DNA from 2 places in the Lactococcus sp. LG1074 genome. Region 1 is predicted to be linked to the other one. Evidence: predicted binding sites of a transcription regulator. Region 1 holds the regulator's gene; the other holds the start of a gene.
What was found. The regulator CtsR, encoded in region 1, represses protease genes until heat stress. The targets are predictions, from matches to a motif close to TTGGTCAAAAAAGGTCAAANA.
Positions count from the first base shown of each region.

Region 2: a site for CtsR is predicted at 8,424-8,444, ahead of J0J36_RS07905 (ATP-dependent Clp protease ATP-binding subunit). Genes of this name have one in related genera too.

Region 1 is NZ_CP071293.1:358,699-374,092, forward strand. Features, by position in the region: gene recJ (single-stranded-DNA-specific exonuclease RecJ) at 1-1,176, shown strand, start outside; gene J0J36_RS01770 (adenine phosphoribosyltransferase) at 1,166-1,678, shown strand; gene rpoE (DNA-directed RNA polymerase subunit delta) at 1,804-2,364, shown strand; gene mltG (endolytic transglycosylase MltG) at 2,470-4,185, shown strand; gene greA (transcription elongation factor GreA) at 4,210-4,683, shown strand; gene J0J36_RS01790 (CtsR family transcriptional regulator) at 4,803-5,255, shown strand; gene J0J36_RS01795 (ATP-dependent Clp protease ATP-binding subunit) at 5,245-7,695, shown strand; gene hpf (ribosome hibernation-promoting factor, HPF/YfiA family) at 7,818-8,375, shown strand; gene pflB (formate C-acetyltransferase) at 8,623-10,956, shown strand; gene coaE (dephospho-CoA kinase) at 11,195-11,800, shown strand; gene J0J36_RS01815 (multidrug efflux MFS transporter) at 11,847-13,037, shown strand; gene rpmG (50S ribosomal protein L33) at 13,034-13,180, shown strand; gene J0J36_RS01825 (FtsW/RodA/SpoVE family cell cycle protein) at 13,313-14,536, shown strand; gene J0J36_RS01830 (pyruvate carboxylase) at 14,853-15,394, shown strand, end outside.
Region 2 is NZ_CP071293.1:1,581,000-1,596,393, forward strand. Features, by position in the region: gene fabI (enoyl-ACP reductase FabI) at 1-231, opposite strand, end outside; gene J0J36_RS07875 (N-acetylmannosamine-6-phosphate 2-epimerase) at 446-1,144, shown strand; gene fabZ (3-hydroxyacyl-ACP dehydratase FabZ) at 1,422-1,880, shown strand; gene uvrB (excinuclease ABC subunit UvrB) at 1,907-3,895, opposite strand; gene J0J36_RS07890 (RNA pyrophosphohydrolase) at 3,897-4,388, opposite strand; gene def (peptide deformylase) at 4,451-5,077, shown strand; gene yqeK (bis(5'-nucleosyl)-tetraphosphatase (symmetrical) YqeK) at 5,449-6,036, opposite strand; gene J0J36_RS07905 (ATP-dependent Clp protease ATP-binding subunit) at 6,091-8,337, opposite strand; gene rpoD (RNA polymerase sigma factor RpoD) at 8,555-9,937, opposite strand; gene dnaG (DNA primase) at 9,973-11,859, opposite strand; tRNA gene J0J36_RS07920 (tRNA-Ser) at 11,933-12,020, opposite strand; tRNA gene J0J36_RS07925 (tRNA-Ile) at 12,059-12,132, opposite strand; tRNA gene J0J36_RS07930 (tRNA-Gly) at 12,172-12,242, opposite strand; tRNA gene J0J36_RS07935 (tRNA-Phe) at 12,246-12,318, opposite strand; tRNA gene J0J36_RS07940 (tRNA-Ser) at 12,326-12,415, opposite strand; tRNA gene J0J36_RS07945 (tRNA-Ile) at 12,422-12,495, opposite strand; tRNA gene J0J36_RS07950 (tRNA-Met) at 12,511-12,584, opposite strand; tRNA gene J0J36_RS07955 (tRNA-Pro) at 12,613-12,686, opposite strand; tRNA gene J0J36_RS07960 (tRNA-Arg) at 12,728-12,801, opposite strand; tRNA gene J0J36_RS07965 (tRNA-Gly) at 12,819-12,890, opposite strand; tRNA gene J0J36_RS07970 (tRNA-Thr) at 12,961-13,033, opposite strand; tRNA gene J0J36_RS07975 (tRNA-Leu) at 13,045-13,126, opposite strand; tRNA gene J0J36_RS07980 (tRNA-Lys) at 13,173-13,245, opposite strand; tRNA gene J0J36_RS07985 (tRNA-Asp) at 13,284-13,356, opposite strand; tRNA gene J0J36_RS07990 (tRNA-Val) at 13,359-13,431, opposite strand; rRNA gene rrf (5S ribosomal RNA) at 13,436-13,551, opposite strand; rRNA gene J0J36_RS08000 (23S ribosomal RNA) at 13,636-15,394, opposite strand, start outside.

The DNA.
Region 1 (15,394 bases):
GGTGTTTTAGGTATCGTTGCCGGACGTTTACTTGAGCAATTTCACAAACCTATTATTATGTTGGCAGAAGAAGAGGGAGTTCTTCGAGGATCAGCACGTTCGATTGAAAATTTTAATATATTTGAAGCACTCAACGAACACCGTGAACTTTTTATGGCTTTTGGTGGCCACAAACAGGCTGCTGGGATGACTTTTGCTTTGGAGAATGTTGAAGCAATCAAGCAAGTGATGCTCGACTTTATTCAAGAAAACGATATCGATATGTCAGAAAAAAGTTCACTAGAAGTTCAGGGCAGTTTGCAGTTTGACGAGATTAGTTTAGAAACGATTAGAAGTTTAGAAAAGTTATCTCCTTATGGTATGGACAATCCGAAGCCTCATTTTCTCCTTACGGATTATCAGGTTGAGCAGGCACGTAGTATGGGAAAAGACAATAGTCATCTCAAACTTAAATTAGTACAAAATGGACAAGCTTTAGACGCGGTTTACTTTGGGCATGGAGCTGAAAGCCTAGAATTTGAACAAAGTGATACAGAACTTGTCGGTACCTTGTCTAGCAACACTTGGAATGGTACAACAACTGTTCAGCTTATGGTGGCTGATGCTAGAGTAAATGGTGTTGAGCTTCTGGATATTCGAAGTCGACAAGTTGAATTGCCTAAAAATACAATACGTTTTGTCCATAATGAAGTGAAAAATGGTACAATAGAAGAAGTGCTTATTATTGAGGAAGCCCCAACTGATAAGGAAGCCTTATCTGCTTTGACGGAATTAATACATGAGCAGGAATTTGAATTGATTTATTTCAAAAATACAATCAAGAAAAATTATTATTTGACGGGAGCGGGGACGCGTGAGCAGTTTGCGCGCTTCTATAAAGCAATTTATCAGTATCCTGAGTTTGATATACGTTTTAAATTGAAAGACTTAGCAAATTATTTGAAGATACCCGATATTTTACTGATAAAGATGATTCAAATATTTGAAGAACTGAATTTTGTCACTATTGACAATGGCATGATGAGTGTGAATAAAGCCGCCGAAAAGCGTGATATTTCTGAAAGTAATATTTACCAAGAGCTTCAAGAAATTGTTGCTTTTCAAGAACTTTTCGCCTTATCCCCTGTCAAAGAAATTTATAAAAAATTAAAAGAGGAAGATGCACATGCAACTTAAAGATTACATTGCAACGATTGAAAATTACCCAACAGAAGGTATCGTTTTCCGCGATATCTCACCACTTATGGCTGATGGAAATGCCTACAACTATGCAGTTACTGAAATTGTGCAATATGCACGCGATAAAGAAATTGATGTAATTGTTGGCCCAGAAGCGCGTGGATTCATCGTTGGATGTCCTGTTGCTTTTGCACTTGGTGTTGGTTTTGCGCCTGTGCGTAAACCAGGAAAATTACCGCGCGAAGTTATTTCAGCAGACTATGAAAAAGAGTATGGTACAGATACATTGACAATGCATGCTGACTCTATTAAGCCAGGACAACGTGTTCTGATTGTAGATGATCTCTTGGCAACAGGTGGAACAGTAAAAGCTACTATTGAGATGATTGAGCGTTTGGGTGGTATCGTTGTTGGGTGTGCCTTCTTTATTGAACTTGATGACCTTAAAGGGCGTGAAAAACTCGGTAACTATGATTATAAGGTATTGATGCATTATTAATTTCATCCTACCAAGCAAGACGGAAAACGACATATAATGAAACAGTTTAAATCCGTTTACATATTGACAATGAAGCGAATTTAATATAATATAGAAAAAGAAAATCTGAAAGAGAGCAAAAAAGTTTGAAAATTGAAGCATTAGAAGGACAAAATATCGAAGAACTTTCAATGATTGAAGTTGCTCATGCAATTTTGGAACAAAATGGTAAGGAAATGGCTTTTGCAGAAATCTTGAACGCCGTTCAAGACTACTTGAAAAAGTCGGACAATGAAATCAAAGCCACAATTGCACGTTTTTACACAGAAATGAATACAGATGGAAGCTTTATTCCATTAGGAAATAACATTTGGGCACTGCGCTCATGGTACGCGATCGACGAAATCGATGAGGAAGTAATTGCTCTTGATGAAATTGACGACGAAGAAGAAAAAACAACTAAAAAACGTACAAAAGTTAATGCATTCGGTATCGAAGATGAAGTGGATCCTGAAGATGAACACATCGACAAAGGAAACGATGCAGATGACATGACTTATGATGATGAGAATCCAGATGATGAAAAAGATGAGGTTCAAGCTTATGATGCTGAACTTGCTGAAGTTGAACTGGATAACGTGGATGAAGACGTTGAACTCGATGAAGAGGACGACGATGATGATGACAGCGACTCAGAAGAGAATTAAAATCTAAAAGAGTGAGGTCCCTGACCTCGCTTTTGTGAATATTACCCAACAAACTTACGCTTCACTATTTAAAAAAAGAGGGTGGCGTGATAAGGAGGATTAACCTTGGTAGAAAAAGATACGGAGAAGTTTTCGAGAGAAAGTTTCAAAGATAAAATCTTGCGTGAACTTGAAGAAGGAAATCGAGCCAACACGGATGGGACTTTTGAAAACTATGCCCGTGAATCCAACAAAGAACTTTCTTCAACCCCGAGTAGACATACTCGGCGAGAACGTGCTGATTTTTCGGATATTCAACGTCCAACACCATTTAAGTTGACAGAAGAACTGGAAAATCCAGAAGTAGAGGAACAAGCTAAAATTTCCGAAGATGTAGAATTTCCTGAAAAAGCTGTTTCTGATCAAGTGGAAACAGAAGCATCAGCACATGAAGAACGTCCAGACTTTGCAAGTGTTCGCGAGCAAATGCTCCAAGCGAGCCAAGGACAAAGTTATTCACGACTTAGACGCAAGACAAAAGAGTCTGATAAAGAAGTTGTTGATGAATATGAGCGACCTGAAGCACAAGCAAGTGATGCTGCAGAGTCTCTTGCCGAAGAGACGACTCACAGACAAAGAAGTCGTCGTGCAGCAGTAAAATCGGATGCGGAAGCTGAAGAAATGCAGCCCAAGTCGAAAGCGAAAAAATCGAAGAAGAAAGTTTCTTCTGGAAAGATTATTGCTGTTATCGTAGCTGTTTTAATTCTGGCTGCGGCAGGGACTGGTTTTTACGGTTATAATTTCATCAAAGAAGGTGTACAACCGCTCAATACTGCAAATACAACCAAACGCGCCATTAACATTCCAGCGGGAGCAAGCAGTAAACAAATCGGAGATATCTTACAACGAGAAGGTATTATCAAAAATGGTATGGTTTTCCAATACTATACTAAATTTAAAAATTTCAGTGGCTTTAAGAGCGGCTACTACAACTTGGCGCCTAGCATGAACTTGTCGGATATTGCAAGTCTTTTGGAGCAAGGAGGAACCGAACATCCTGTGGAACCAACTCTGGGCAAAATTTTGATTCCTGAAGGTTATACATTGGAACAAATTGCTCAAGCTGTTACAGTGAATTCTGCGGATAAAGATGAAAAAACACCTTTTACTAAAGATGAGTTTATGAAGACTGTACAGGATCAAGCGTTCATCGAAAAAATGAAAGAGAAGTTTCCAAAACTTCTTGCAAGCTTACCAAGTAAAGACAGTGGTGTGAAGTATCAACTTGAAGGTTACCTCTTCCCAGCAACTTATGAGTATACGAAAAAGACAACTGTTGAAAGCTTAATTGAGACCATGCTTTCAACAACTAATACACAGCTGGAACCTTTGTATGAACAAATACAAGCGAACGGACTTACGGTCAATGAAACCTTGAGTTTGGCTGCCATTGTCGAAAAAGAAGCGAATAGCGATGATGATCGCCGTAACGTTGCACAGGTCTTCTTTAACCGTAAAGATTTAGGGATGACGATGGATTCTAATACAGGAATCTTTTATGCTGAAGGTAAGCTAGGTAAGGATACGTCGCTTGATCAGCAAGCTGCAATTAATACACAATTAGACTCACCTTTCAATACTTACTTGTATCCAGGTTTTGGTCCTGGACCAATCGTGAGTCCAAGCTTGTCGTCAATCAAAGCAGTGCTTAACCCGACTGCGAATGATTATCTTTATTTCGTAGCAGACGTTGAAGGTAAGATTTACTTTGCGCAAACACTTGAAGAACAAAACATCAATGTTCAAAAGTATGTCAATGATGCGATTGCGTCGGGTAATTAATTAGAAATTTAAAAAGGATAAAAAATGGTAGAAAAAACTTTCCCCATGACCAAAGAAGGTCTGGAAAAATTAGAACAAGAATTAGATAACCTTAAATTGGTTAAACGCCCTGAAGTTATTGAACGCATCAAAATTGCACGTAGCTACGGTGACCTTTCAGAAAACTCAGAATACGAAGCAGCAAAAGATGAACAAGCCTTTATTGAAGGTCGTATCTCAACTGTGGAAACAATGATTCGTTATGCTGAAATCGTAGACAATGCTAATATTGACAAAAATGAAGTTGCTCTTGGTAAATCAGTTGTTTTCCAAGAAGTTGGAGATGACGAAGAAGAAGAGTACGAAATCGTCGGTACTGCTGAAGCAGATCCATTTTCAGGCAAAATTTCAAATGAATCTCCAATCGCTCAAGCCTTGATTGGCCGTAAAGTTGGCGATGTTGTGAAAATTCCGTTGCCTATGGGTGAAATCGAAGTTAAGATTGTTGATGTCAAATAAAATAAAAAAATCTGCTTTTAGCGGATTTTTTTATTTTAGAGACGTTTCAGCCACTATTTTTGGTAAAAAATTAAAATTTTCGATATAATAGTCAATAAAGGTCAAAGATTGGAGGTTCTATGTCTGCCCAAAATACTTCAGATATTATCGAAGCTTATTTGCGAAAACTGCTAGAAGAGGCACGTGAGATTGAGATTAAACGTGCAGATTTAGCCAGTCAATTTGACGTGGTTCCTTCGCAAATTAACTATGTGATTAAAACCCGTTTCACCCCATCTAAAGGCTTTGATGTTGAGTCGAAGCGTGGTGGTGGCGGCTATATCAAAATATTCAAATACCATTATTCGGCAAAGCATGAATTCTTGCTTGATTTAGCACAGAAGTTGCCTGCCAACTTGACCGAAAGTATGGCACAAGATGTCTTGCAACTTTTATTTGATGAAAACATTTTGACTGAACGAGAAGGAAATCTTCTCCTTTTGCTTTTAGCTGATAGTGATATTTCTAACAGTTGTCGAGCACAAATGATGATAAAAATACTACAGAGATTGGATCGTGATGATGAAATTTAATGAAAAGGACTTTACACCACAAGTCGTAAAAGTGCTTGAGAAGTCTGTCGACTATGCGCACAAGTTTAACTACGCGTGGGTTGAAAGCTCGCACCTATTGGCTGCCTTGGCTGAGGTCCCGGCTTCATTGGCATTTACGCTACTTAATTCAGAAAAGATTGATTTGGAAGAAATGTTAATCGACATCGAAGATTTTTCAAGTCAAGTGAAGACAAAAAAATCAGAAATAAAGCTTAGTCCAAGAGTCGAAACGATTATTGAGCAAGCACGAGCACTAGCTCAAAATAATGATAAAAACCGCATCGGAACCGAGCATCTCTTATATATGCTGTTGGCAAATGAAGCCAGCTTTGCAGGACAACTTTTACGTGAGCAAGACATCAATATCGTTAACCTCCGCAAAAAGCTAGAGCAAAAAGCATATCTACGTGTACCAGAGCGCCGTAAAGCGGTGACACCAGCTTCGAAAAGAAACCTGTCGGGGAAAGTGTCCGAAACAACGACGACACCTACTTTAGACACGGTATCAACAGATTTGACAAAAGCAGCCCGTGAAGGCAAGCTTGATCCCATGATTGGAAGAGAGCGTGAAGTTGAACGTCTTATCCACATTTTGAGCCGGCGAACAAAAAATAATCCCGTTCTTGTTGGTGAGCCAGGTGTTGGTAAGTCAGCGATTATTGAAGGCTTTGCGACACGTGTGGCTGCAGGAAATGTTCCTGTAGGTTTACGTGGTAGCCGCATTATGGCTTTAAATATGGCGATGGTCGTAGCGGGGACAAAATTCCGTGGTGAATTTGAAGATCGTTTAACGGCTATTGTTGATGAAGTGACACACGATAAAGATGTTATCGTCTTTATCGATGAACTGCATACAATCATTGGGGCTGGTGGCGGCATGGACTCGGTCAACGATGCCTCAAACATTTTAAAACCAGCATTAGCACGGGGCGAGTTCCAACTCATCGGTGCTACCACTTATCAAGAATATCAAAAATATATTGAAAAAGATGAAGCCCTAGAACGCCGTTTTGCCCGTGTCAATGTCGAAGAACCCTCAGAAGAGGAAACGGTTGCGATTTTACAAGGTTTGAAAGAAAAATTTGAGGCTTACCATATAGTCAAATTTGAAGAAGGGGCTTTGGAGCGTGCTGTCAGCTTGAGTAATCGCTATATGCCCAGTCGTCGTCTCCCAGACAAAGCTATTGATCTTCTTGATGAAGCAGCAGCCAAAGTTAAAATCACGAGTAAAACAAATTATACCAAGTTAGACGAGTTAAAAGCAGAATTAAAAGCGGAAGAACTGAGATTACAAAAAGCAGTTGTTGCTCTTGATATTGTTGAAGCGCAAGGGATTGAAAAAGATATTGAAAAATTAACGCACAAGATTGATAATTTTACAGTATCGGAAAATGATAATCCTTTGGTGGAGGAAAGCGATGTTTATGCTGTCGTTTCTAACCTTACAGGAATCCCACTCCAACAGATGACGAAGACAGAAAGTGAACGTCTGATTAACTTAGAAAAAGAGTTACATAAACGTGTGGTTGGACAGGAAGAAGCGATTTCTGCTGTTTCTCGTGCCATTAGACGTGCACGTTCAGGGATTGCCGATACGAGACGTCCTTTGGGCTCATTTATGTTCCTTGGTCCGACAGGAGTTGGGAAGACAGAGCTTGCTAAGGCTTTAGCGGAAAGTGTTTTTGGCAGTGAAGAAAATATGATTCGTGTAGACATGAGTGAATTTATGGAAAAATTCTCGACATCGCGTCTTATTGGAGCACCTCCTGGATATGTAGGTTACGATGAAGGTGGGCAATTGACAGAGCAAGTCCGTAATAAGCCTTATTCTGTTATTCTCCTTGATGAAGTCGAAAAGGCCCACCCTGATATTTTCAATATCATGTTACAAATTTTGGATGATGGTTTCGTTACAGATACCAAAGGACGTAAAGTTGATTTCAGAAATACGATCATCATTATGACATCTAACTTGGGTGCAACGGCTATTCGTGATGATAAAACGGTTGGTTTTGGGGCTAAATCAATTTCAACGGATTATCCAGCTATGAAAGCAAGAATCATGGAAGAGCTGAAGAAACAGTACCGTCCAGAATTTCTCAATCGTATCGATGAAACTATCGTTTTCCATTCACTGACAGAAAAAGAGATTGAACAAGTCGTGAAAATCATGAGTAAATCTCTTGTATCGCGTTTGAAAGATCAAAATATCAAAGTAAAATTTACACCTGCTGCTTTGAAAGTTATTGCTGATAAAGGATTTGATCCTGAATACGGTGCCCGCCCATTGCGTAAAGCTCTGCAACGTGAGGTTGAAGACACGCTCAGTGAACAATTGCTTGCCGGCGAAATTCATCCAGGGGATACGATTTCGATTGGTTCTTCTAATAAAAAGATTAGAATAAGTGTTATTGATTGACTTGTAAGCGATTATATATTATAATTAAATTAGAAATAAAGAAAGGACGGTTCTTAAAACTTGACTGTCCAGCGCCTGCAAAACAGTGAAGGTTCAATACAAGAGCCGTTAAGGTAGACTCTATGATCAAATATAATATCCGTGGTGAAAATTTTGAGTTAACAGATTCAATCCGCTCATATGTTGAAGATAAGGTTGGAAAACTTGAAAAATACTTTAACGATGGTCATGAAGTAACAGCCTATGTAAATCTTAAAGTTTACTCCGACAAACGTTACAAAGCAGAAGTTACAGTTCCTGCTAAAAATGTAACTTTGCGTGCAGAAGATACAGCAGCTGACATGTATGCAGCTATTGACTTTGTTGAAGAAAAACTAGAACGTCAAATTCGCAAGTATAAAACACGTGTAAACCGTAAATCTAAGATTAATGTTCCTACCGGACAAGCTTTCGGAGACGAGTTTGCACCACTTGATGAAGCTGAAGAAGTAAATGAAGATCAAGTAAAGATTGTTCGTACAAAACATGTTTCCTTGAAACCAATGGATGCTGAAGAAGCAGTCCTTCAAATGGACATGTTAGGACATGATTTCTATATCTTTACAGATGCAGATACAGACAGTACTAATGTCGTTTACCGCCGTGAAGATGGCAACATTGGTTTAATCGAAACCAAATAAGATTTAAGTACAGAAACTGTATCAAGAAAAAAGTCAAGCAAAAAAGCTTGGCTTTTTTTGTTATCTCTGTACTTCTGTGACATTTTGCATCTGTAATCGTTTACCATAAATATAACAGTTTAACTTAAAATTCAAACTGTACTAGTAAAGAAAGTGCAAACATTCCCATATATCCCTTGAAATTAGTAAACTGTATGATATAATAAAAGCGTAATCTGAAACAGAAAGACCAAAGGAGATTTTCTACATGAAAACAGAAACTAAAGAAATCTTTGAGCAAGCCTGGGAAGGTTTCAAAGGATCAGACTGGCAAGATAAAGCAAGCGTTACGCGCTTTGTTCAAGCCAACTACAAACCTTATGATGGAGACGAAAGTTTCCTCGAAGGACCAACAGAACGTACGCTTAAAGTAAAAGATATTATCGAAACAACAAAAGCGCACTATGAAGAAGTAGGATTCCCATTCGATACTGATCGTGTGACTTCTATTCACAAAATTCCTGCTGGTTACATCGATCCTGAAAACAAAGATCTCGAATTAATCTACGGTATGCAAAACAGCGAACTTTTCCGTTTGAACTTCATGCCAAAAGGTGGTCTTCGTGTAGCAGAAAAAATCTTGACAGAACACGGACTCAGCGTTGATCCTGAATTGCACGAAGTGTTGGATACAACAATGACTTCTGTAAATGATGGTATCTTCCGTGCTTATACATCAGCTATCCGTAAAGCACGTCACGCACACACAGTAACTGGTTTGCCAGATGCTTATTCACGTGGACGTATCATCGGTGTTTACGCACGTCTTGCACTTTACGGTGCAGACTACTTGATGAAAGAAAAAGCACGCGAATGGGATGCAATCACTGAAATCACAGAAGAAACTATCCGTCTTAAAGAAGAAATCAATATGCAATACCAAGCACTTGATCAAGTTGCTAAATTTGGTGATCTTTATGGACTTGACGTTCGTCGCCCAGCCCTGAACACTAAAGAAGCTATCCAATGGATCAACATTGCTTACATGGCTGTATGTCGTGTTATCAATGGTGCGGCTACATCACTTGGACGTGTGCCAATCGTTCTTGATATCTTTGCTGAACGTGACCTTGAACGTGGTACTTTCACTGAACAAGAAATTCAAGAATTCGTTGATGATTTCGTATTGAAACTTCGTACAATGAAATTCGCGCGTGCTGCTGCTTATGATGAACTTTACTCTGGTGACCCAACATTCATCACAACATCAATGGCAGGTATGGGTAATGACGGTCGTCACCGTGTTACAAAAATGGACTACCGTTTCCTTAACACATTGGATACAATCGGTAACGCTCCAGAACCAAACTTGACAGTACTTTGGTCTGATAAATTACCGCATGCCTTCAAACGTTATGCAATGTCAATGTCTCATAAACACTCTTCTATTCAATATGAAGGTGTAGAAACAATGGCTAAAGAAGGCTACGGCGAAATGTCTTGTATCTCATGTTGTGTATCACCACTTGACCCAGAAAATGAAAACGAACGTCACAACCTCCAATACTTCGGAGCGCGTGTTAACGTTCTGAAAGCGATGCTTACTGGTTTGAACGGTGGATATGACGATGTTCATAAAGACTACAAAGTGTTCGACATCGAACCTGTAACTGACGAAATTCTTGACTATGATACAGTTATGGAAAACTTTGACAAATCATTGACTTGGTTGACTGATACTTATGTGGATGCAATGAACATCATCCACTATATGACTGATAAATACAACTATGAAGCTGTACAAATGGCCTTCTTGCCAACACGTGTTCGTGCGAACATGGGCTTCGGTATCTGTGGTTTCGCCAATACAGTTGACTCACTTTCAGCAATCAAATATGCGAAAGTTAAAACTATTCGTGATGAAAACGGCTACATCTATGACTACGAAGTTGAAGGCGACTTCCCACGTTACGGTGAAGATGATGACCGTGTAGACGATATCGCTAAACTTTTGATGAAGATGTACTACGAAAAACTCGCTTCACACAAACTTTACAAAAATGCTGAAGCTACAGTTTCACTCTTGACAATCACTTCAAACGTGGCTTACTCTAAACAAACAGGTAACTCACCAGTTCATAAAGGTGTATTCCTCAATGAAGATGGTTCAGTGAACAAATCTAAAGTAGAATTCTTCTCACCGGGTGCTAACCCATCAAACAAAGCGCGCGGTGGATGGCTCCAAAACTTGAACTCTTTGGCGAAACTTGAATTTGCTCATGCAAATGACGGTATCTCATTGACAACTCAAGTTTCTCCACGTGCACTTGGTAAAACACGTGACGAACAAGTAGATAACTTGGTTCAAATCCTTGACGGTTACTTCGGACAAGGTGGACAACACGTTAACCTTAACGTTATGGACCTTAAAGATGTTTACAGCAAAATTATGGCTGGCGAAGACGTTATCGTACGTATCTCTGGTTACTGTGTAAACACTAAATACCTCACACCAGAACAAAAACAAGAATTGACTGAACGTGTGTTCCACGAAGTTCTTTCACAAGATGATGATGAAGTAATGCACACATCAAACATTTAATATCTATTGAAATGTAGAAACAATCTCTCCTTTGGGAAGGTTGTTTTTTGCTTATTTATATAAATTAAGCAAATTCTGTTTTTTTTTTAACGATAATACTTACTTTCTGCAGTGGAAGAGGTAGTGAATGGACAATTACAACAGTCCGAAGCCCTTTCTGGACTGGAAAAATATCGTTTTTGCTTCATGGGGGCGTAATTACTGAATATCGTATCATGAGTTGTGCTATAATAAAGCTATGAAGAAAGTAATCGGTTTGACAGGTGGAATAGCTTCTGGGAAATCAACGGCGGTTGATTTTTTGCGTTCTCAGGGCTATCCGATCATTGATGCGGATCAAGTGGTTCGTGAATTACAAGCCCCAGGTGGCTCCTTATATCAGTCGATTCTACAAGAATTTGGCCCTGCCTACTTTGATGAGAAAGGACTTTTGGTTCGGCGAAAGTTGGGCGACTTAATTTTCTCAAATGATGAAGCGCGAGAAAAACTAGCTTTGCTCCAAAATCATATTATTCGCCAAGAACTCTATAAGAGACGTGAAGCACTTTTGAAGGATGATAAGGTTCAAAAGGCCATAATTATGGATATTCCCTTACTCATCGAACAGGCTTATGATGGTTTTGATGAAATATGGTTAGTCGCTGTTCCAGAAAGCATCCAAATTGAGCGTATCATGAGTCGGGATAATATGACAAAAGAAGAGGCAGAAGCGCGTATCAAAGCTCAAATGCCTTTGTCAGAAAAGAAGAAGTATGCCACACGTATTATTGACAGTTCAGGAACAATTCCTGAAACTTATGAAAAAATCACAGAACTGTTAAAAGCAGTAGAAAAGAGGGATTAAAACGAGTAAATCAACAAAAAACAGAAAAGTTAATTGGAAACAAAATTTGTGGATCACATGGATTGGCTGTTTTATTGTGGGCTCATCTTTTTCACTGGTGATGCCATTTTTGCCCCTTTATATTCAAAGCCTAGGAGTGACAGGTTCTAATGTAGAGCTGTTTTCTGGTATTGCTTTTGCTTCGACAGCTTTGGTCTCAGGCTTAGTTGCTCCTATGTGGGGAAAATTAGCGGACAAATACGGCCGGAAACCCATGATGGTCAGAGCTTCTTTTGCCATGACCTTTACCATGTCTGCGATTGCTTTTTCTCATCATATGGGTGGCTATTGGTGGCTCTTGCTCATGCGCAGTCTTATGGGCTTCTTTTCAGGATTTATTCCCAACTCGACAGCAATGATCGCTTCTCAAGCACCGAAAGAACGTTCAGGTTATGCCCTGGGCGTCTTATCCACTGCAATGATTACGGGAACTTTGATTGGCCCTTCTATCGGTGGTTTATTGGCACAATGGTTTGGGATGGCGAATGTCTTCCTTATCGTTGGGAGTCTGCTAGCTCTTGCAACAATTCTGACTGTCTTTTTTGTTCATGAAAACTTTGAACCTGTAACGAAAGATAATATGTTATCTACAAAGGAAATTGTCAATCGTGTAAGTAACAAGCATATCCTTTTTGGCTTACTTATTACCAGCTTCATTATCCAAGTCACCACACAATCAATAGAACCATTTGTGACCCTTTACATCAAAACATTGACTACAAATACAAATAACTTAATGTTTATCTCAGGTCTTATTGTATCTGCAGTTGGCTTATCTGCAATGATGTCTTCTAGTACATTGGGTAAATTAGGAGACAAATATGGCGCACATCGACTGATTTTAATCGGTTTAGCTTTTAGTTTCGCTATGTATTTACCGATGGCTTTTGTAGAAACCCCTCTTCAATTAGGAATCTTAAGATTTATGCTGGGGTTCGGCACGGGTGCTCTGATGCCTTCCGTCAATTCCCTTTTGGCTAAAATCACCCCTAAGGAAGGTGTGTCACGGATCTTCGCCTATAACCAAATGTTTTCTAACTTTGGTGTTGTTGTAGGTCCGATCGTTGGATCAGCAATTGCAGGTTGGGTTTCCTATCGGATGGCGTTTATTGTGACAAGTCTTTTCGTAGTTGTTAATTTCTTTTGGTCCTTGGCTAATTTCCGGAAATATTTAAGAAAACGGAGCATCGTAGAATGAGAGTGAAAATAACTTTAGCTTGCACAAGTTGTAAGAGTAAAAATTATATTAGCAGTAAGAATAAAAGCAGCAACCCTGATAAAGTCGAAACGATGAAGTTTTGTCCAAAAGAGCGCATGGTTACATTACACCGAGAAGTTTAAGTGCTATGAAGTATTTTTCATTCTAGAAAAACCATTTATTTTTAAAATAATTGCACATCTGTAAAAATGAAACTGAAAAAATGGTATAATAAAAAATGTTAAAAAATAATAGAAATGAAATGATAACATAAAATGAATGATGGATTGAAGAAAGCAAACTTCCTGAACTATTCTATTTTGATTCCCTACCTGATAATGTCAGCTGTAGGTATCGTGATGGTTTTTTCAGCAACAGTCCCATATCAGCTGGCGAAGGGACTTTCACCTTATAAAATGGCAATCAACCAAGGCGCGTTCATGTTGCTGAGTTTTGTTGCTATTGCAGTGATTTATCGGATGAAACTCCGAGCTCTTAAGAGTAAAAAAATGATTGGCTGGGTTTTATTTCTTTTGATCTCAGCCATGATTTATTCGCGTGTCGGTCCAAATACTTCTGCAAATGGCGCACACGGCTGGATTCCCATCCCAGGTGTGGGAACGATTCAACCTGCTGAATATGCAAAATTTTTCGTTGTGTGGTATCTGGCTTCTGTCTTTTCCGAAAAGCAGGATGAAATATATGAAAAAGATATCGCAGCAATTTTCAAAGGGAAAACCATTTGGCAAAAACTATTTGGTGGATGGCGCTCTGCGATTCTCGTAATGTTAGGGATTTTGGTTATCATGCCAGACTTGGGTAATGCTTCTATTATGGCGATGATTACAGGAGTAATGATTGCTTCGAGTGGAATCTCTTGGCGTTGGTTTAGTGGCTATGGCAAGATAATTTTGGGAGCTATGGTTGCCTTTATTGCCTACCTTTATGCCGTAGGTGGCGATGTTATCCCGGGACACTATGTCAATGCACGTTTTAAGGCAATGGTTAATCCTTTCGGAGGCTTGTCAACATATGGTCACCAAATGGCCAACTCCTATTACGCCGTAAGTAATGGCGGATGGTTTGGTCGTGGACTCGGAAACTCTATTGAGAAAAACGGTTTTCTACCTGAAGCGCACACGGACTTTATCTTCTCGATTGTCATTGAGGAGCTGGGTCTAATCGGAGGGATTCTTGTTCTCGGCGTATTGTTCTTTATGATTGTTCGTATCTTAATGGTCGGTATCCGTGCAAAAAGTGCGTTTAATTCGATGATCTGTATCGGTATTGGTTCTACCCTTTTGATTTCAGTATTTATCAATATTGGGGGAGCCTTTGGAATTATTCCGGAAACAGGGGTAACATTCCCATTCCTATCGCAAGGAGGATCATCATTCCTTGTGTTGTCTTTGGGGATTGCTTTCGTACTCAACATTTCGGCAGATGAAAAACGTAGAGAAGTCAGAGAGCTTTCAAGTACATATGCTAGAAATGTTTAATATTAAATGCTAAAGTTAAGAAAAAGCTAATCAAATTAGCTTTTTTTATAAAGTTTGTATGTTGTGAAAATTCATAATTTGGTTGCTGATGCTTTCTAATACTCAATGCCTCTATCTTGCTAAAGCAAGAAGAGCCAAACGCAAACTCTTATGGAGATTTGCTAGAGTCTTACTACTTCCTTCGCAAAAAATGTTTTTACTGCGTCAGGTCGTAATACTCATGCCTCTATCTTGCTAAAGCAAGAAGGAAATTGAATTATAAGGTATCGTCAACCATATTACACAACATATTTAGGAAATAAAGATAGGAGATTGTATGAAAAAACTGCTCGTTGCCAACCGTGGTGAAATTGCCATTCGTGTTTTTCGTGCCTGTAATGAACTGGGTTTGTCCACTGTAGCCATCTATGCAAAAGAAGATGAGTACTCGGTACACCGTTTCAAAGCAGACGAAGCATACTTAGTCGGACAAGGTAAAAAACCGATAGATGCTTACCTTGATGCGGATGATATTATTCGTATTGCTCTAGATGCAGGAGCAGATGCAATTCACCCAGGATATGGTTTACTTTCTGAAAACTTAGAATTTGCGACTAAGGTCCGTGAAGCTGGCTTAGTTTTTGTAGGGCCAGATTTAGAACATTTGGATATTTTTGGCGACAAGATTAAAGCCAAGAAAGCAGCGGATTTAGCGCAAATTCAGGGTATACCAGGAACTGATGGCGCTGTTGACTTAGATGGGGCTCTTGCCTTTGCTGAAACATACGGTTATCCTGTCATGATAAAAGCAGCACTCGGTGGTGGTGGACGTGGAATGCGTGTTGCTCGCAATGACGAAGAGATGCGTGACGGTTATGC
Region 2 (15,394 bases), 770 kb from region 1:
GCTTTCAATAGTTGAAAATGCGCGACGGATAGATTCGTCAGATACAACATCACATTCAATAAGTAGATCTTCTGGTCCAGCAAGCTTTGCAAGCTGTTTTTCCATACGTTCATTTTGATAAGTGTAAATCAAGGTCGCCCCTTGATCTTTCATAGCTTTAGCGCAACCCCAAGCGATAGACTTGTTGTTAGCCACACCCATAATGACGATTTTTTTTCCTTCTAAAAACATATAAATAAGTCCCCTTAAAATAAAAAAATATATTTCAGAAAATATAAGTTAAAAAATATAAGTAAATAGTTTAGTATATCAAAATACTTACTACATAAAACATTGTAATGTAAAAGCCTGTAATTGTCAAGTTTCCCTCTTCAATCTAAAAGAAAACGTTTTAAAAATCCTAAATTTGATGATACAATAAAATTAAGAATGAAAGAGAGGTTTTATGAATAAGCAAGAATTTATTGAAAAAGTCCGCGGTGGACTGATTGTTTCCTGTCAAGCGTTGCCAGGCGAACCACTTTATTCTATTGATGGTGGAATTATGCCTCTTATCGCTTTAGGTGTCCAAAATGCGGGCGCTGTAGGTATTCGAGCAAATTCTGTACGAGACATTGAAGAAATTAAAGAGGTTGTTGATGTGCCCATTATCGGCCTCATCAAACGTGATTATCCTCCACAAGAACCCTATATTACTGCAACTATGCAGGAAGTTGATGAGTTAGCTAGCCTTAATATCGCCGTAATTGCCCTAGATTGTACACTGCGTGAACGTCATGATGGTTTAAGTATGGCAGATTTTGTTCATCAGGTGAAGGAAAAATATCCTCATCAATTGCTAATGGCAGATATTGATACTTTTGCTGCTGGAAAAGCGGCCTATGAAGCTGGTTGTGACTTTGTCGGAACCACACTTTCTGGTTATACTGAGGCAACAAAAGAACGACCTCAACCTGATATTGAGCTTATTCAGTCACTCTTGGACAGCAATATTCCAGTGATTGCTGAAGGTGGTATCCATATTCCCGAACAGGCTAAAAAAATTCAGGAACTTGGTGTGCTCGCTCAAGTTGTTGGTGGAGCAATTACACGTCCTCATGAGATTACTGCCCGCTTTATCAAAGCTATAAAGCAAGCTGAATAAAAAAATCTCTCAAACCAAGGGTGGCTGAGAGATAGAGCTTATGTTAAAGTAATCTTTACTCAAATAGTATAGCACTAGTGTCTTCAATTTTTCTAGTAATAAACATCTAAGTTTAATATTCTAAAAATTTGCCATGCTTGGCTCTAGTTATACCTCTATCGAATTTCTCCATGGTCTATAGTAGCAATCCAAGGAGCATTTTAATGTTTTTATACATAAAACAATAAAAATAGTGATATAATGAGATAGTACAAATAAAATATGAGGTACTATTAATATGACAAATTCAAAGTATGCCATGACAGCGACAGAAGTTATGGAAGTTATTCCTAACCGTTATCCTATTATGTTTATCGATTATGTTGACGAAATCTCAGAAAATAAGATTCTTGCAACAAAAAACGTTACAATTAACGAAGAAGTTTTTAATGGGCATTTCCCTGGCAACCCAACTTTCCCAGGCGTTTTGATTTTGGAAAGTTTAGCTCAAGCCGGTTCAATCTTGATTCTTAAAAAAGAAGAATTCCAAGGAAAAATGGCCTATATTGGTGGCATCGACAAAGCTAAATTCCGTCAAAAAGTTGTTCCTGGTGATGTAATGAAACTCGAATTTGAAATCACTAAATTCCGTGGCAAAGTAGGTAAGGCTGATGCTGCCGCATATGTTGATGGCAAGAAAGTAACAACTTGTGAGTTTACCTTCATCGTGGATGAAGCCGCTGAACAAGAAAAATAAAAAAAGAGCAGGTGCTCTTTTTTTATTTAATCTAAAGCCTTAATTTCCAAAATCATGTCTCGTAACTGCGCAGCTGATTCAAAGTCAAGCGCTCCTGCAGCTTCGGCCATTTCTTTCTCCAGCTTTTTAAGTAATGCTTTACGTTCTTTTTTCGTCATTGCTTCAGCCGAAACTTCTTCAACTTCTCCGCTTTCGGTACGTTTCGTAATGGAAATCAGATCACGAATTTCTTTCTTAATGGTTTGTGGCACAATCCCATGTTTTTCATTATATGCCATTTGAATTTTACGACGACGACTCGTTTCATCCATTGCACGTTGCATAGACTGTGTAATATTATCACCATACATGATGACACGTCCATTAGAATTACGTGCAGCACGTCCGATGGTTTGAATCAAGCCACGCTCATTACGTAAGAAGCCTTCCTTATCCGCATCCAAAATAGCAACCAGAGAAACTTCTGGCACATCAATCCCCTCACGTAAAAGATTAATACCGACTAATACATCAAAAACACCCAACCTCAAGTCACGAATAATTTCTGTTCGCTCCAAAGTTTTGATATCACTGTGCATGTACTTAACTTTTACACCCATTTCTTTGAAATAGGAAGTTAAATCTTCAGCCATCTTTTTCGTCAAGGTTGTTACAAAAACACGTTCATCTTTTTCAACACGCGCATTGATTTCTCCTAAGAGATCGTCAATTTGCCCCATCATTGGCCGAACTTCCACGATAGGATCAAGAAGACCTGTAGGACGTATAATTTGCTCCACGATTGTCTCTGTTTGCTCCATTTCATAGTCACCAGGTGTGGCAGAAACATAGACAATTTGATGCACATGACTTTCAAACTCTTCCCGACGAAGCGGACGGTTATCCAAGGCTGAAGGCAGACGGAAACCATAATTGACCAGCATATCTTTACGCGCCCGGTCACCATTATACATTCCCTTTACTTGTCCCATCGTCATGTGGCTTTCGTCAATCATAATCATGAAATCATCAGGGAAGAAATCAAGTAAAGTGAAAGGTGGTTCCCCTTCGGTACGGCCGTCCATATGACGCGAGTAGTTTTCGACACCATTACAATAGCCCATCTCACGTAGCATTTCAATATCGTAGTTGGTTCTTTGTTCCAAACGTTGCGCTTCAAGGAGTTTCCCTTCACTACGGAAGACCTTTAATTGCTGTTGAAGTTCTGCTTCAATCTTGGCAATGGACTCTTCCATACGGTCGTCATTAGTCATAAAGTGAGTAGCCGGGAATATAGCAAGATGGTCTACTTCGCCTAAAACTTGTCCTGTCAGGGCTTCTATTTCACGGATCCGGTCAATTTCATCACCAAAAAATTCAACACGAAAAGCATGCTCATCTCGTGATGCTGGGAATACTTCCACAACATCACCACGTACACGAAAACGACCACGTTGAAAATCGATATCATTACGTTCAAACTGGATGCCCACTAAATCGTTGAGTAATTTATCACGAGAAATTTCCAGTCCAGGACGTAAGCTGACGACGCTATCTTGATATTCCTTAGGAGAACCCAAACCATAAATACATGAAACAGAAGCAACGACAATGACATCATTGCGCTCTAAAAGGGAACTTGTTGCACTATGACGCAGTTTATCAATCTCATCATTGACAGAACTGTCTTTTTCAATATAAGTATCTGAAGAAGGCACATAAGCTTCAGGTTGGTAATAATCATAGTAACTGACAAAATATTCGACAGCATTATTAGGGAAAAACTCTTTGAATTCACTGTAAAGCTGACCCGCAAGTGTCTTATTATGTGCCATAACTAAGGTAGGTTTATTTGTCCGCGCAATAACTTGGCTCATGGTATATGTTTTACCTGTACCAGTAGCTCCTCGTAAAATTTGCGCTTTTTCACCATTTTCAATATTTTCTACAAGCGTCTCAATAGCTTGTCCTTGATCTCCAGCTGGCTCATACTTGCTGACCAGATCAAATTTATTATCTGTTATACGTTCTATCATTTTATTTCCTTAAATTCTTTTTTAAAATAAGTGAGGCCTTTCGGTATACGTCGGCTTTGAAACTAAATGCATTAAAATCAATATCTGCAAAAGGCACAGCCTTATAGCTGATAAACTCAGGATGACCAGTTTTTACATTTATAGAAGCCTCGGGATAAAGTCGGATAAGAAAATACTGTTGCTCTTGTCCATCATAGCTCCAATCAGGAAAAGTCATACCTTCTGGAAAATCATACCGTAATAGTTCTGGATATTTCCCTATAATTTCAAAATCTTGCGTACCAATCTCTTCTTCAAGTTCTCTTACCACGGCTTGTTCAGGGGTTTCACTTGTCTCAATTCCTCCTTGTGGGAAACCCCAAATTTGTGGCAAATCTGCACGTTGAAAGAGTAAAATTTCATTTTCTGCATTCAAAATGATTGCTGCTGTATTTTTTCTATAAGTTTTAATTTCTGCCCCCTTATAAACCTTCTCTTTAATCAATTTTAACATTTTTGACTGAAAATTTATGATATAATTAACTAATAGTAATAATATATCAAGGAAGTAAAAAAATGTCTGTACAAGAAAAATTAATCAAAGCAAGTCATATGATTAGCATGGACGATATTGTCCGTGAAGGAAACGAAACGCTACGTACTGTTGCTGATGAAGTAAGCTTACCCTTGTCTGATGAAGATATCATTCTAGGCGAAAAAATGATGGAATTTCTCCGTAATTCACAAAATCCAGCAATGGCGGAAAAAATGCAGCTCCGTCCAGGTGTTGGTTTAGCAGCCAATCAACTCGATATTGCCAAAAAAATTATCGCTGTCCTTATCCCTAACGATCCAGAAGTAGATGAAAATGGTAATGAAGTTGCACCTAAAGAAGCTTATAAGTTGGCAGAAATCATGTATAATGCTAAAATTGTAAGTCACTCTGTTCAAGATGCAGCTATCGAGTCTGGTGAAGGTTGTCTTTCTGTCGATCGTGAAGTCCCTGGTCTGGTTATCCGTCACGCGCGTGTAACTGTAGAATACTATGACAAAAATGGTGAGAAACACAAGATTCGTCTGAAAGATTTCCCTTCAATGTGTGTCCAACATGAGATCGACCATACAAATGGTATAATGTTCTACGACCACATCAATGAAAAAGAACCTTGGGCTGTCAAAGATGGACTTCTGATTGTCCAATAATTTCCCCCAATAAAAAAGAATAAGCCTAAAAAGCTTATTCTTTTTTATTTTAATAATTTTTCAAGTTTTCTTCTTCTTATCCTATAGTCTTGAACATTAAGGATAATGTTATTATGAGGTAAACGGGGTAAAAAAAGAAAATATACGAGGGGAGAGCGATTATTATCACAAATCCACTAATTGCTCCAATAAAATAATTATTGACTTGATTAAAGGCTGTGTATTTTGAAGACGTTTCTTGATCATATTTCCGAGACATATCTTCTTCGTTTAAAATTCTCCAGAGCATAAGTACTCCCCCTAAAAGTATTTTTAGTTATTTATTAGCACGAAAAATATAAGGAATATGCACCAAAGATAAAGTTTTTTCATTAACTAATTCTTCTCAGATTTAAAAATTCATAAGCTTCTAAAAGCCAAGGATGAATAACTTTTATATCGTGTTTCAAAATATAATCAATATAAGCAAAGGCTGCTGCTTCAAAAGAATAATTTAGCGCCTGAGTGATTTCCTTTAGATAAGGAGGTTGTCCTTCTTGATCCCATCTTATTTTGTCAGCCACAAATAAAACTAAATCAACCTTTGAAAATTTTTTCTTCAAGGTAGTATGGCAAGAAATTGCTGAAAGAATTTTTTCGTCTTGGATACCAAATTCTCTTTGAGCCATTATCCTTGATATTTTTTGATGAATAATCATAGGAAATTGTCTTTCTTCCTTAAATAGCTCTATCTTCATATCTTCTGCTACAAAAATTCTTTCATTATTGGGATAAATAGCAGAAATATCATGTAAGTATCCTGCTATTTTTACTTGCTCTCTTTCTGCTTCATTTAGAAATTCATGTCCTATTTCTTCAGCATAGTCACCAACAGTTATGCAATGGTTATATGTTGCATAACATTCCTTTTCTAATAAAAAAGTTTTTATCTCTTGTTTAAGTTGATTTGTATTTTTCATATTTACCTTACTTTAACAAAAAAAGATAAGACCATCAACCGGTCTTATCTTTTTTTATTTCTCCTCATCTTCAGTATCAGATGTATCCGCTGTGCCTTTTACTTCTTCAGGCTTATTCACAATAACAATCTTATCATCAACCAAATCTGCAAGTAATTCTTTATACTCAGGATGCTCGATATAAAAATCAGCAATAGCATCCTCGATATTATCCTGGATGGTACGACGTAATGGGCGTGCTCCCATTTTCGGATCGTAGCCCAGATCAACGAGTTTTTCTTTAACCGCCTGTGTGACGTCAAGATGAATATCATTTTGAGCGATTTGAGCATTTACTTCATCCAACATTAAATCTACAATCTTAAGCAAGTTTTCTTTGCTCAATGCTGAGAATTCAATGATAGCATCAAAACGGTTCATGAATTCTGGACTGAAGAAATTACCCAACTCTCCAAGCACTGAATTCGTACGTCCTTCACGTGCAGCGCCAAAACCAACACTTGCTTCAACCTTACCTGTACCAGCATTCGATGTCATAATGATGATAGCATCTTTGAAGGAAACTGTACGACCTTGCGCATCTGTCAAACGCCCGTCATCAAGAATTTGCAAGAACATATGCATTACATCCGGGTGAGCTTTCTCAATCTCATCCAATAAAATTAAGCTGTATGGGTTACGGCGCACACGTTCTGTCAACTGACCTGCTTCTTCATAACCCACATATCCTGGAGGAGCACCAATCAACTTAGCCACACTATGTTTTTCCATGTATTCCGACATGTCAAAGCGAATCATGCTATCTCTTGAGCCAAAAAGCTCATAAGCCAATTGTTTTGCAAGTTCGGTCTTCCCTACACCAGTAGGTCCAACAAAGAGGAATGAACCGATAGGACGATTAGGCTTTCCAAGTCCGACACGCGAACGACGCACAGCTTTAGAAATTTTATCAATCGCTTCATCTTGCCCGATAACATGTTCTTTCAAGTCTTCAGCTAGATTAATGAGCTGTGTTTGTTCTTTTTCTTTCAAATCACCTACAGGTATATGTGTCTTTTCTTCAACAATTGCTTCAATATCTTTTTCTGTGATATTTGGCATGTCAGTATCTGAGATTTCATGGCTTTGAAGCTCACGAAGCTTAGCGATTTGATCACGGAAATGAGCTGCTTTCTCAAAATCTTCACGTTGCATGGCTTCGTTTTTTTGCGCCTCTGCTTGCTCAATACGTTTCTTTATGTCCTCAGGATCAACAAATTTGAGGGTCAGATTCTTTTTCGAACCCGCTTCGTCCAGCAAGTCTATTGCTTTATCAGGAAGGAAACGGTCCTGAATATAACGGTTAGACAGATTTGCAGCAGCTAAGATTGCTTCATCTGAGTATTTTACATGATGATAATCTTCATAACGTTTTTGAATACCACGTAAGATTGTGATAGTCTCATCTACAGAAGGTTCATCAACTTTAACAGGTTGCATCCGACGCTCAAGCGCTGCATCTTTTTCAATAATTCGATATTCATTGAGGGTTGTTGCTCCAACAAGTTGGAGTTCTCCACGTGCTAAAGCCGGTTTAAGGATATTTCCAGCATCCATATTTCCTTCCCCAGCAGAGCCTGCGCCCACAATCTCATGAATTTCATCAATGAAGAGGATAACGTCATCACGTTTACGAATCTCTTCCATCAGTTTTTGCATACGCTCTTCAAATTGCCCACGCACACCAGTACCTTGGACGAGACTGACAACATCAAGACGAATAACTTCTTTATTTTGTAGTTTTTGTGGTACATCACCATCAACTATTTTTTGGGCTAAACCTTCAACAACTGCTGTTTTCCCAACACCAGGTTCACCGATAAGAACAGGATTATTTTTTGTTCGACGATTCAAAATTTCGATAACACGGGTAATTTCAGAATCCCGTCCAATAACAGGATCTATTTCTCCACGACGTGCAGCATCAGTAATGTTGACTCCGAATTCTTCAAGAAGTCCTTTAGGTGCTTGACTTCCACGAGGATTTTGTGGACCTCCTGGGCCTCGACCACCCGCTTGTGTTGGAGGTGTCATTGTCCGACCTTGATCATTACCATGTAAGGCTTGGAAAATATCTGGAAATGGATTAAAAGGATCATCATTATTCGAAATATTTGTAGCTCCAGCAAACAAGCTTTCTTGACCACCTGATTTCATAATTTGATAACAGTTTTGGCATAAATCCACTTGCTTACGCTGGCCATTCACATTTGTATAAAGGTGAATTGTCGCTTCGTTTATTTTACAATTTTGGCAGAGCATCTCTTCCTCCTTTGTGGTTACGTCTTTTCTTTATTTTAACTTATTTTTTTAGAATTAAAGAATCATGTCTGGCTTCTTTTATTTAAAGTTTGACCTTTTTTGACCTTTAATAATTTTTATTATATCACTTCTCTCAAATTTATCAAATCTTTTGTACTATATTCTTTTTCAATTATAAGAAAAAACTCTTCGACATCTGTCGAGAGAGTTTTTTATATTACATAAAGTCACGCAATGGTTTGCTACGACGAGGATGACGTAACTTTTTAATCGCTTTCGCTTCAATTTGACGAATACGTTCACGTGTCACTTTAAATTGTTTACCAACATCTTCAAGTGTGTGCATACGTCCATCATCAAGTCCAAAACGCATACGCAATACGTTTTCTTCGCGGTCCGTTAAGGTATCCATAACTTCATCAAGCTGTTCACGAAGCAAGATACGGTTGGTATAGTCTACCGGACTTTCAATCACATCATCTTCAATGAAATCTCCAAGGTGTGAATCGTCTTCCTCACCAATAGGTGTTTCCAATGATACAGGTTCCTGCGCAATTTTTAAGACTTCACGAACTTTATCAGGTGTCATGTGCAATTCTTTACCAATTTCTTCTGGTAAAGGATCACGACCTAATTCTTGTAAAAGATTACGTTGTACACGGATTAACTTATTGATTGTTTCGACCATGTGGACAGGAATACGAATTGTACGTGCTTGGTCAGCAATCGCACGTGTGATTGCTTGACGAATCCACCAGGTCGCATAAGTTGAGAATTTGAAACCTTTCGTATGGTCAAATTTGTCCACAGCTTTCATAAGTCCCATGTTTCCTTCTTGGATCAAATCCAGGAATTGCATCCCTCGTCCAGAATAACGCTTTGCAATTGAAACAACCAAACGTAAATTGGCTTCCGCAAGCATTTGTTTGGCAAATTCTGCTTCATCACCACCTGCCACGATAGCTTCCGCAAGTTTTGTTTCTTCTTCAAGCGAAATCAATGGATAACGTCCGATTTCCTTAAGATACATACGGACAGGATCATCAATACGGACATTTGTCACGATTTCATCCATGGCATTATCATCAAGCTTTTCTTCTTCTTCAGCTTGCAAAGCTAATGGACTAGGATTTCCTTCTTTATCAACAATAGAAATACCTGCATCTTGGATTTGTTGAAGCAAATCTTCGATAGCTTCGGCTTCCAAACCAAACTTCACCACAAGCTCATCTGTAATTTCATCATCTAAAGCTTCTTCGAGAGGTTTACGTTTTGTAATATAAGCTGCTACTGCTTTATCAAAAGCCTTATTGTCAAAAGTATCCGAATCTTTAATATCGATTTTCTTGGCCGCTTTTTCTTTAACAGAAGTTACATGTTTAGAACCTTTTTCTTTTAACTCTTCCACATCAACTTTTTCAACAATAATTGGTTTAAAATCCATTGCCGCAAGGAGTTTTGCTTCTTCAGCTTCAAAAATAGAACTTGAATGCGATTTAACCGCCATACCAAGCTCTTGTGCTTTTGCGATTAAAGCTTTGTTAGTGATTCCAGTTTCTTTTGCAATTTGACTGATTCTTTTTTTATTATTACTTGCCAATTTAATCCTCCCCAATGAACAATATAAGCAATAGCTTATATTTTTTTCTTCTGATTAATGATTTGGATTGTGAGTTCCAGCTCACGTTCCTTGTTGCCTACTTTTTGGGCATTTTCTAGTTGTTTTTGCAATTCACTAAACTTTATTTGCTCCATTTCCTTTGCAAAAACGGCCACCAAATCTTCGAGCTCCTGACTACTTGTCTCATCTGGCAAATCAAGACTTAAGATTTGATAAAATAAATTTTTCTCATCGGTATCTAATGAGGTACCAAAGTGAGAAGGATCAATTTCTTCAAAACTCATAACCTCAAGTATGATTTTGTCAAAAAGGTTCTGGTAACGCTGATGGACAAAGCGAAAAGTTTCATCCTTCGCAAATTTTTGAAGAATACTCTGATGATAAATCATGCGATTCAAAAGTTGTTCCTCTGCCCGTTCACTTCGTGATAAACTTGGAAGTTGCGGCTGTTGTACAGTTTTAGCAGCCTCTTGACCAGAAGGAAAATCACCATAATAATCTTGCTCCGTTGCAATAAAACCAGGATCAGGATAATTCGAAAAATCTTCTTCCGAAAAGCTCCCAAAACTCTCTTCAAAATTTCCCGCTTCTGCCCTTGATTTAAGGACGTTTTCACGCTTTAAATTGACAGATTGCTCTACTTGATTATACTCGAAATCAGGTAAAATCTCAACTAATTTTCTTATAAAAGCATCCTGTGCTGTAATTGACGAAACCCTTGCAATAACAGGCGCCATTTGCTCAATAAAATCCAATTGGTTTTGCAGATTTGAAAGGTTTTCAGGTTTCAAATAATCAATCAGAAATTCTGTCGGTTGTATCCTGCTGTTTTCCATCAGACCAGCTAATGATTCTAAAGAATATTTTTTACTGTAATCGTCTGGATCCAAGCCTTCTGGAACACGAACAATCTGTGTCTTCTCTTCACCAATCAAATCAATTGCTTTATATATTGCATTTTGACCTGCCTGATCGCCATCATAGATAAGAACATAATTTTTAGCTATTTTTTTTAAACGCTTTACGTGTTTATCAGTTAAGGCTGTTCCCATAGTCGCCACAACATTATATACACCCGCTTTATAAGCTGCAATAACATCCATGAAACCTTCCATCAAGTAAACTTCACGTGTTTTAGAAATAACTGGTTTTGCTCTATCCAAATTATAAAGCTCGTAAGATTTATCAAAGATTTTTGTTGCACTTGTATTAATATACTTTGCCTTACTTGTATCATTTTCTTGCCATTTTCGGCCAGAAAATCCCACAACATGCCCGTACTCATTTTTGAGTGGAAACATAATTCTGTTTTGAAAAGCATCAAAAACCTTGTTACTTGAAAAGTTGAAAAGCCCGGAATTCGCTTGAACACTTTCATCAAATTTTCCAGAGAGATTTTTAAAAATGAAATCATTTTCGTCTGGTGCTAAGCCGATATTAAACTGCTTGATAATCTCAGAAGTAATCCCACGTTTTTCTAAATAAAGCCGAGCTTTTTCACCGATTTCTGTCGAAGTCAAAACAATATTATAAAGCCGTGCAGCTTGATTGTTTATATCATAAAGCATTGCATGAGGATTATCTTTTTCTGCAGTAGAATCATTCTCAATATTTAAGGTGATTCCAGCAAAACTCGCAACATCTTTTACTGCATCCACAAAACCAACTTGTTTATAATCTTTTATAAAATCAATAACATCGCCAGATTTTCCACAACCAAAACAGTGATAAAACCCTTTATCAGCATTGACATTAAAGCTTGGTGTTTTTTCCCCATGAAAAGGACATAGCCCTAAATAATTCTTTCCAGACCTAGTGAGAGGCACATATTGTGAAATTAAATCAGCAATATTTACCTGATTTTTTAACTCGGTTACTTCTTCGTTCGTAAGAAAAGCCATATAACCCCCTCTCATCTTTAACATTCTACATAAAGCATAAAAAACGACTATTCAACAATAGTCGTTGTACGGAAGGGGAGTAAGGGATTCGAACCCTCGCGCCGGTTTCCCGACCTAACGATTTAGCAAACCGTCCTCTTCAGCCTCTTGAGTAACTCCCCACCAGTTATTCACAATATATAGATATTATAAACATCTATGGGAACACGAGGATTTGAACCTCGGACCCCTGCGTTATCAACACAGTGCTCTAACCAACTGAGCTATGCTCCCAAATTATTAAAAAATCTTCTATATCCCAGAAAATTTTTAAGCGGGTGATGAGAATCGAACTCACAACATCAGCTTGGAAGGCTGAGGTTTTACCACTAAACTACACCCGCAAATGGCGCGAGACGGAATCGAACCGCCGACACATGGAGCTTCAATCCATTGCTCTACCAACTGAGCTACCGAGCCAAAGGAAAGGAGGATGTGGGATTCGAACCCACGCACGGTTTTACCCGCCTGACGGTTTTCAAGACCGTTCCCTTCAGCCGGACTTGGGTAATCCTCCAAAAAGTGGATCTTGTTGGATTCGAACCAACGACCGCTCGGTTATGAGCCGAGAGCTCTAACCAACTGAGCTAAAGATCCAGCTGTAAAATATAATAGCGGCGAAGGGGATCGAACCCCCGACCTCTCGGGTATGAACCGAACGCTCTAGCCAGCTGAGCTACACCGCCAAAAATTTCTGATAGAATAATCTATCAATCGGGAAGACAGGATTCGAACCTGCGACACCTTGGTCCCAAACCAAGTACTCTACCAAGCTGAGCTACTTCCCGAGATAAAGTTCATTATCATCATGATTTCATTCAGAAATCAATGCACCCGGCAGGATTCGAACCTGCAACCGCCTGATTCGTAGTCAGGTACTCTATCCAGTTGAGCCACGGGTGCATAATATTTAATTTTAAAGCGAACGACGAGATTCGAACTCGCGACCCCAACCATGGCAAGGTTGTGTTCTACCCCTGAACTACGTTCGCAACGCTTAAAGAAAGAAAAACTTTCTAAATACCTCTAGCTGCACTACACTAGGTCCAACAGTTAAAGGAATGCCGACTACATGATTCGAACACGCGACCCTCTGATTACAAATCAGATGCTCTACCAACTGAGCTAAGTCGGCTATAAAAGAAATGCGGATGAAGGGACTTGAACCCCCACGCCCTAAAGCACTAGAACCTAAATCTAGCGTGTCTGCCAATTTCACCACATCCGCTTGACAAGTTCTTTTACGCTTTATACCTCAACCTATTGTTAAAGTATGACCCGTGCTGGGCTCGAACCAGCGACCCTTTGATTAAAAGTCAAATGCTCTACCAACTGAGCTAACGAGTCTATTTCTTTTATTACCTTTCAAGTCTATCAACTTGAAACGGTTCCGACGGGAATCGAACCCGCGATCTTCGCCGTGACAGGGCGACGTGATAACCGCTACACTACGGAACCTATGGGAGTTAACGGGATCGAACCGCTGACCCTCTGCTTGTAAGGCAGATGCTCTCCCAGCTGAGCTAAACTCCCAATCACTTGGCATTTACCCTATCTCGCAGGGGGCAACCCCCAACTACTTCCGGCGTAATAGGACTTAACTTCTGTGTTCGACATGGGAACAGGTGTATCTCCTATGCAATGAATACCAAATCATGGTCTGAATGTATTGAACACTCAAAACTAAATAACAATCTCTTGATAAATAAGTAAAGCTGAACTCATATGTTCTATTACTTGGTAAAGTCCTCGAGCTATTAGTACTGGTCCGCTCCATCCCTCGCAGGACTTCCACTTCCAGCCTATCAACCTGATCATCTCTCAGGGCTCTTAATTCATAAAGAATGGGAAATCTCATCTTGAGGTGGGCTTCGCACTTAGATGCTTTCAGCGCTTATCCCTTCCCTACATAGCTACCCAGCGGTGCTCCTGGCGGAACAACTGGTACACCAGCGGTAAGTCCACCCCGGTCCTCTCGTACTAAGGGCAGATCCTCTCAAATTTCCTACGCCCGCGACGGATAGGGACCGAACTGTCTCACGACGTTCTGAACCCAGCTCGCGTGCCGCTTTAATGGGCGAACAGCCCAACCCTTGGGACCGACTACAGCCCCAGGATGCGACGAGCCGACATCGAGGTGCCAAACCTCCCCGTCGATGTGAACTCTTGGGGGAGATAAGCCTGTTATCCCCAGGGTAGCTTTTATCCGTTGAGCGATGGCCCTTCCATGCGGTACCACCGGATCACTAAGCCCTAGTTTCCTACCTGCTCGAGTTGTAGCTCTCGCAGTCAAGCTCCCTTATACCTTTACACTCTACACATGATTTCCAACCATGTTGAGGGAACCTTTGGGCGCCTCCGTTACTCTTTAGGAGGCGACCGCCCCAGTCAAACTGCCCGACAGACACTGTCTCCCACGCCGATTATGCGTGTGGGTTAGAGCAACCATGAAGCAAGGGTAGTATCCCAACAGCGACTCACTTGAAACTAGCGTCCCAAGGTCAAAGTCTCCTACCTATCCTGTACATGCTTCACAGGTACTCAATATCAATCTGCAGTAAAGCTCCATGGGGTCTTTCCGTCCTGTCGCGGGTAACCTGCATCTTCACAGGTACTAAAATTTCACCGAGTCTCTCGTTGAGACAGTATCCAAATCATTACGCCTTTCGTGCGGGTCGGAACTTACCCGACAAGGAATTTCGCTACCTTAGGACCGTTATAGTTACGGCCGCCGTTTACTGGGGCTTCAATTCAGAGCTTCGCCTAAGCTAACCCCTCCTCTTAACCTTCCAGCACCGGGCAGGCGTCACCCCCTATACATCACCTTGCGGTTTAGCAGAGAGCTGTGTTTTTGATAAACAGTTGCTTGGATCTTTTCACTGCGGCTGTATTTCTACAGCACCCCTTCTCCCGAAGTTACGGGGTCATTTTGCCGAGTTCCTTAACGAGAGTTCTCTCGATCACCTGAGGCTACTCGCCTCGACTACCTGTGTCGGTTTGCGGTACGGGTAGTATTGAATTAAACGCTAGAAGATTTTCTTGGCAGTGTGACATCAAGGGCTTCGCAACCGTAGTTGCTTCCCCATCACAGCTCAATGTTAAAGGAAAATGCATTTGACACATTCCACACCTCACTGCTTAGACCAGAATCCATTAACTGGCTCCCTTTAGCCTACTGCGTCCCTCCATCACTAACAATACTAGTACAGGAATATCAACCTGTTGTCCATCGACTACGCCTTTCGGCCTCGCCTTAGGTCCCGACTAACCCAGGGCGGACGAGCCTTCCCCTGGAAACCTTAGTCTTACGGTGGATAAGATTCTCACTTATCTTGCGCTACTCATACCGGCATTCTCACTTGTAATCGCTCCAGCACCCCTCACGGTATACCTTCATCGCTGATTACAACGCTCTCCTACCATTTAATTAATATTAAATCCACAGCTTCGGTAATATGTTTAGCCCCGGTACATTTTCGGCGCAGGGTCACTCGAC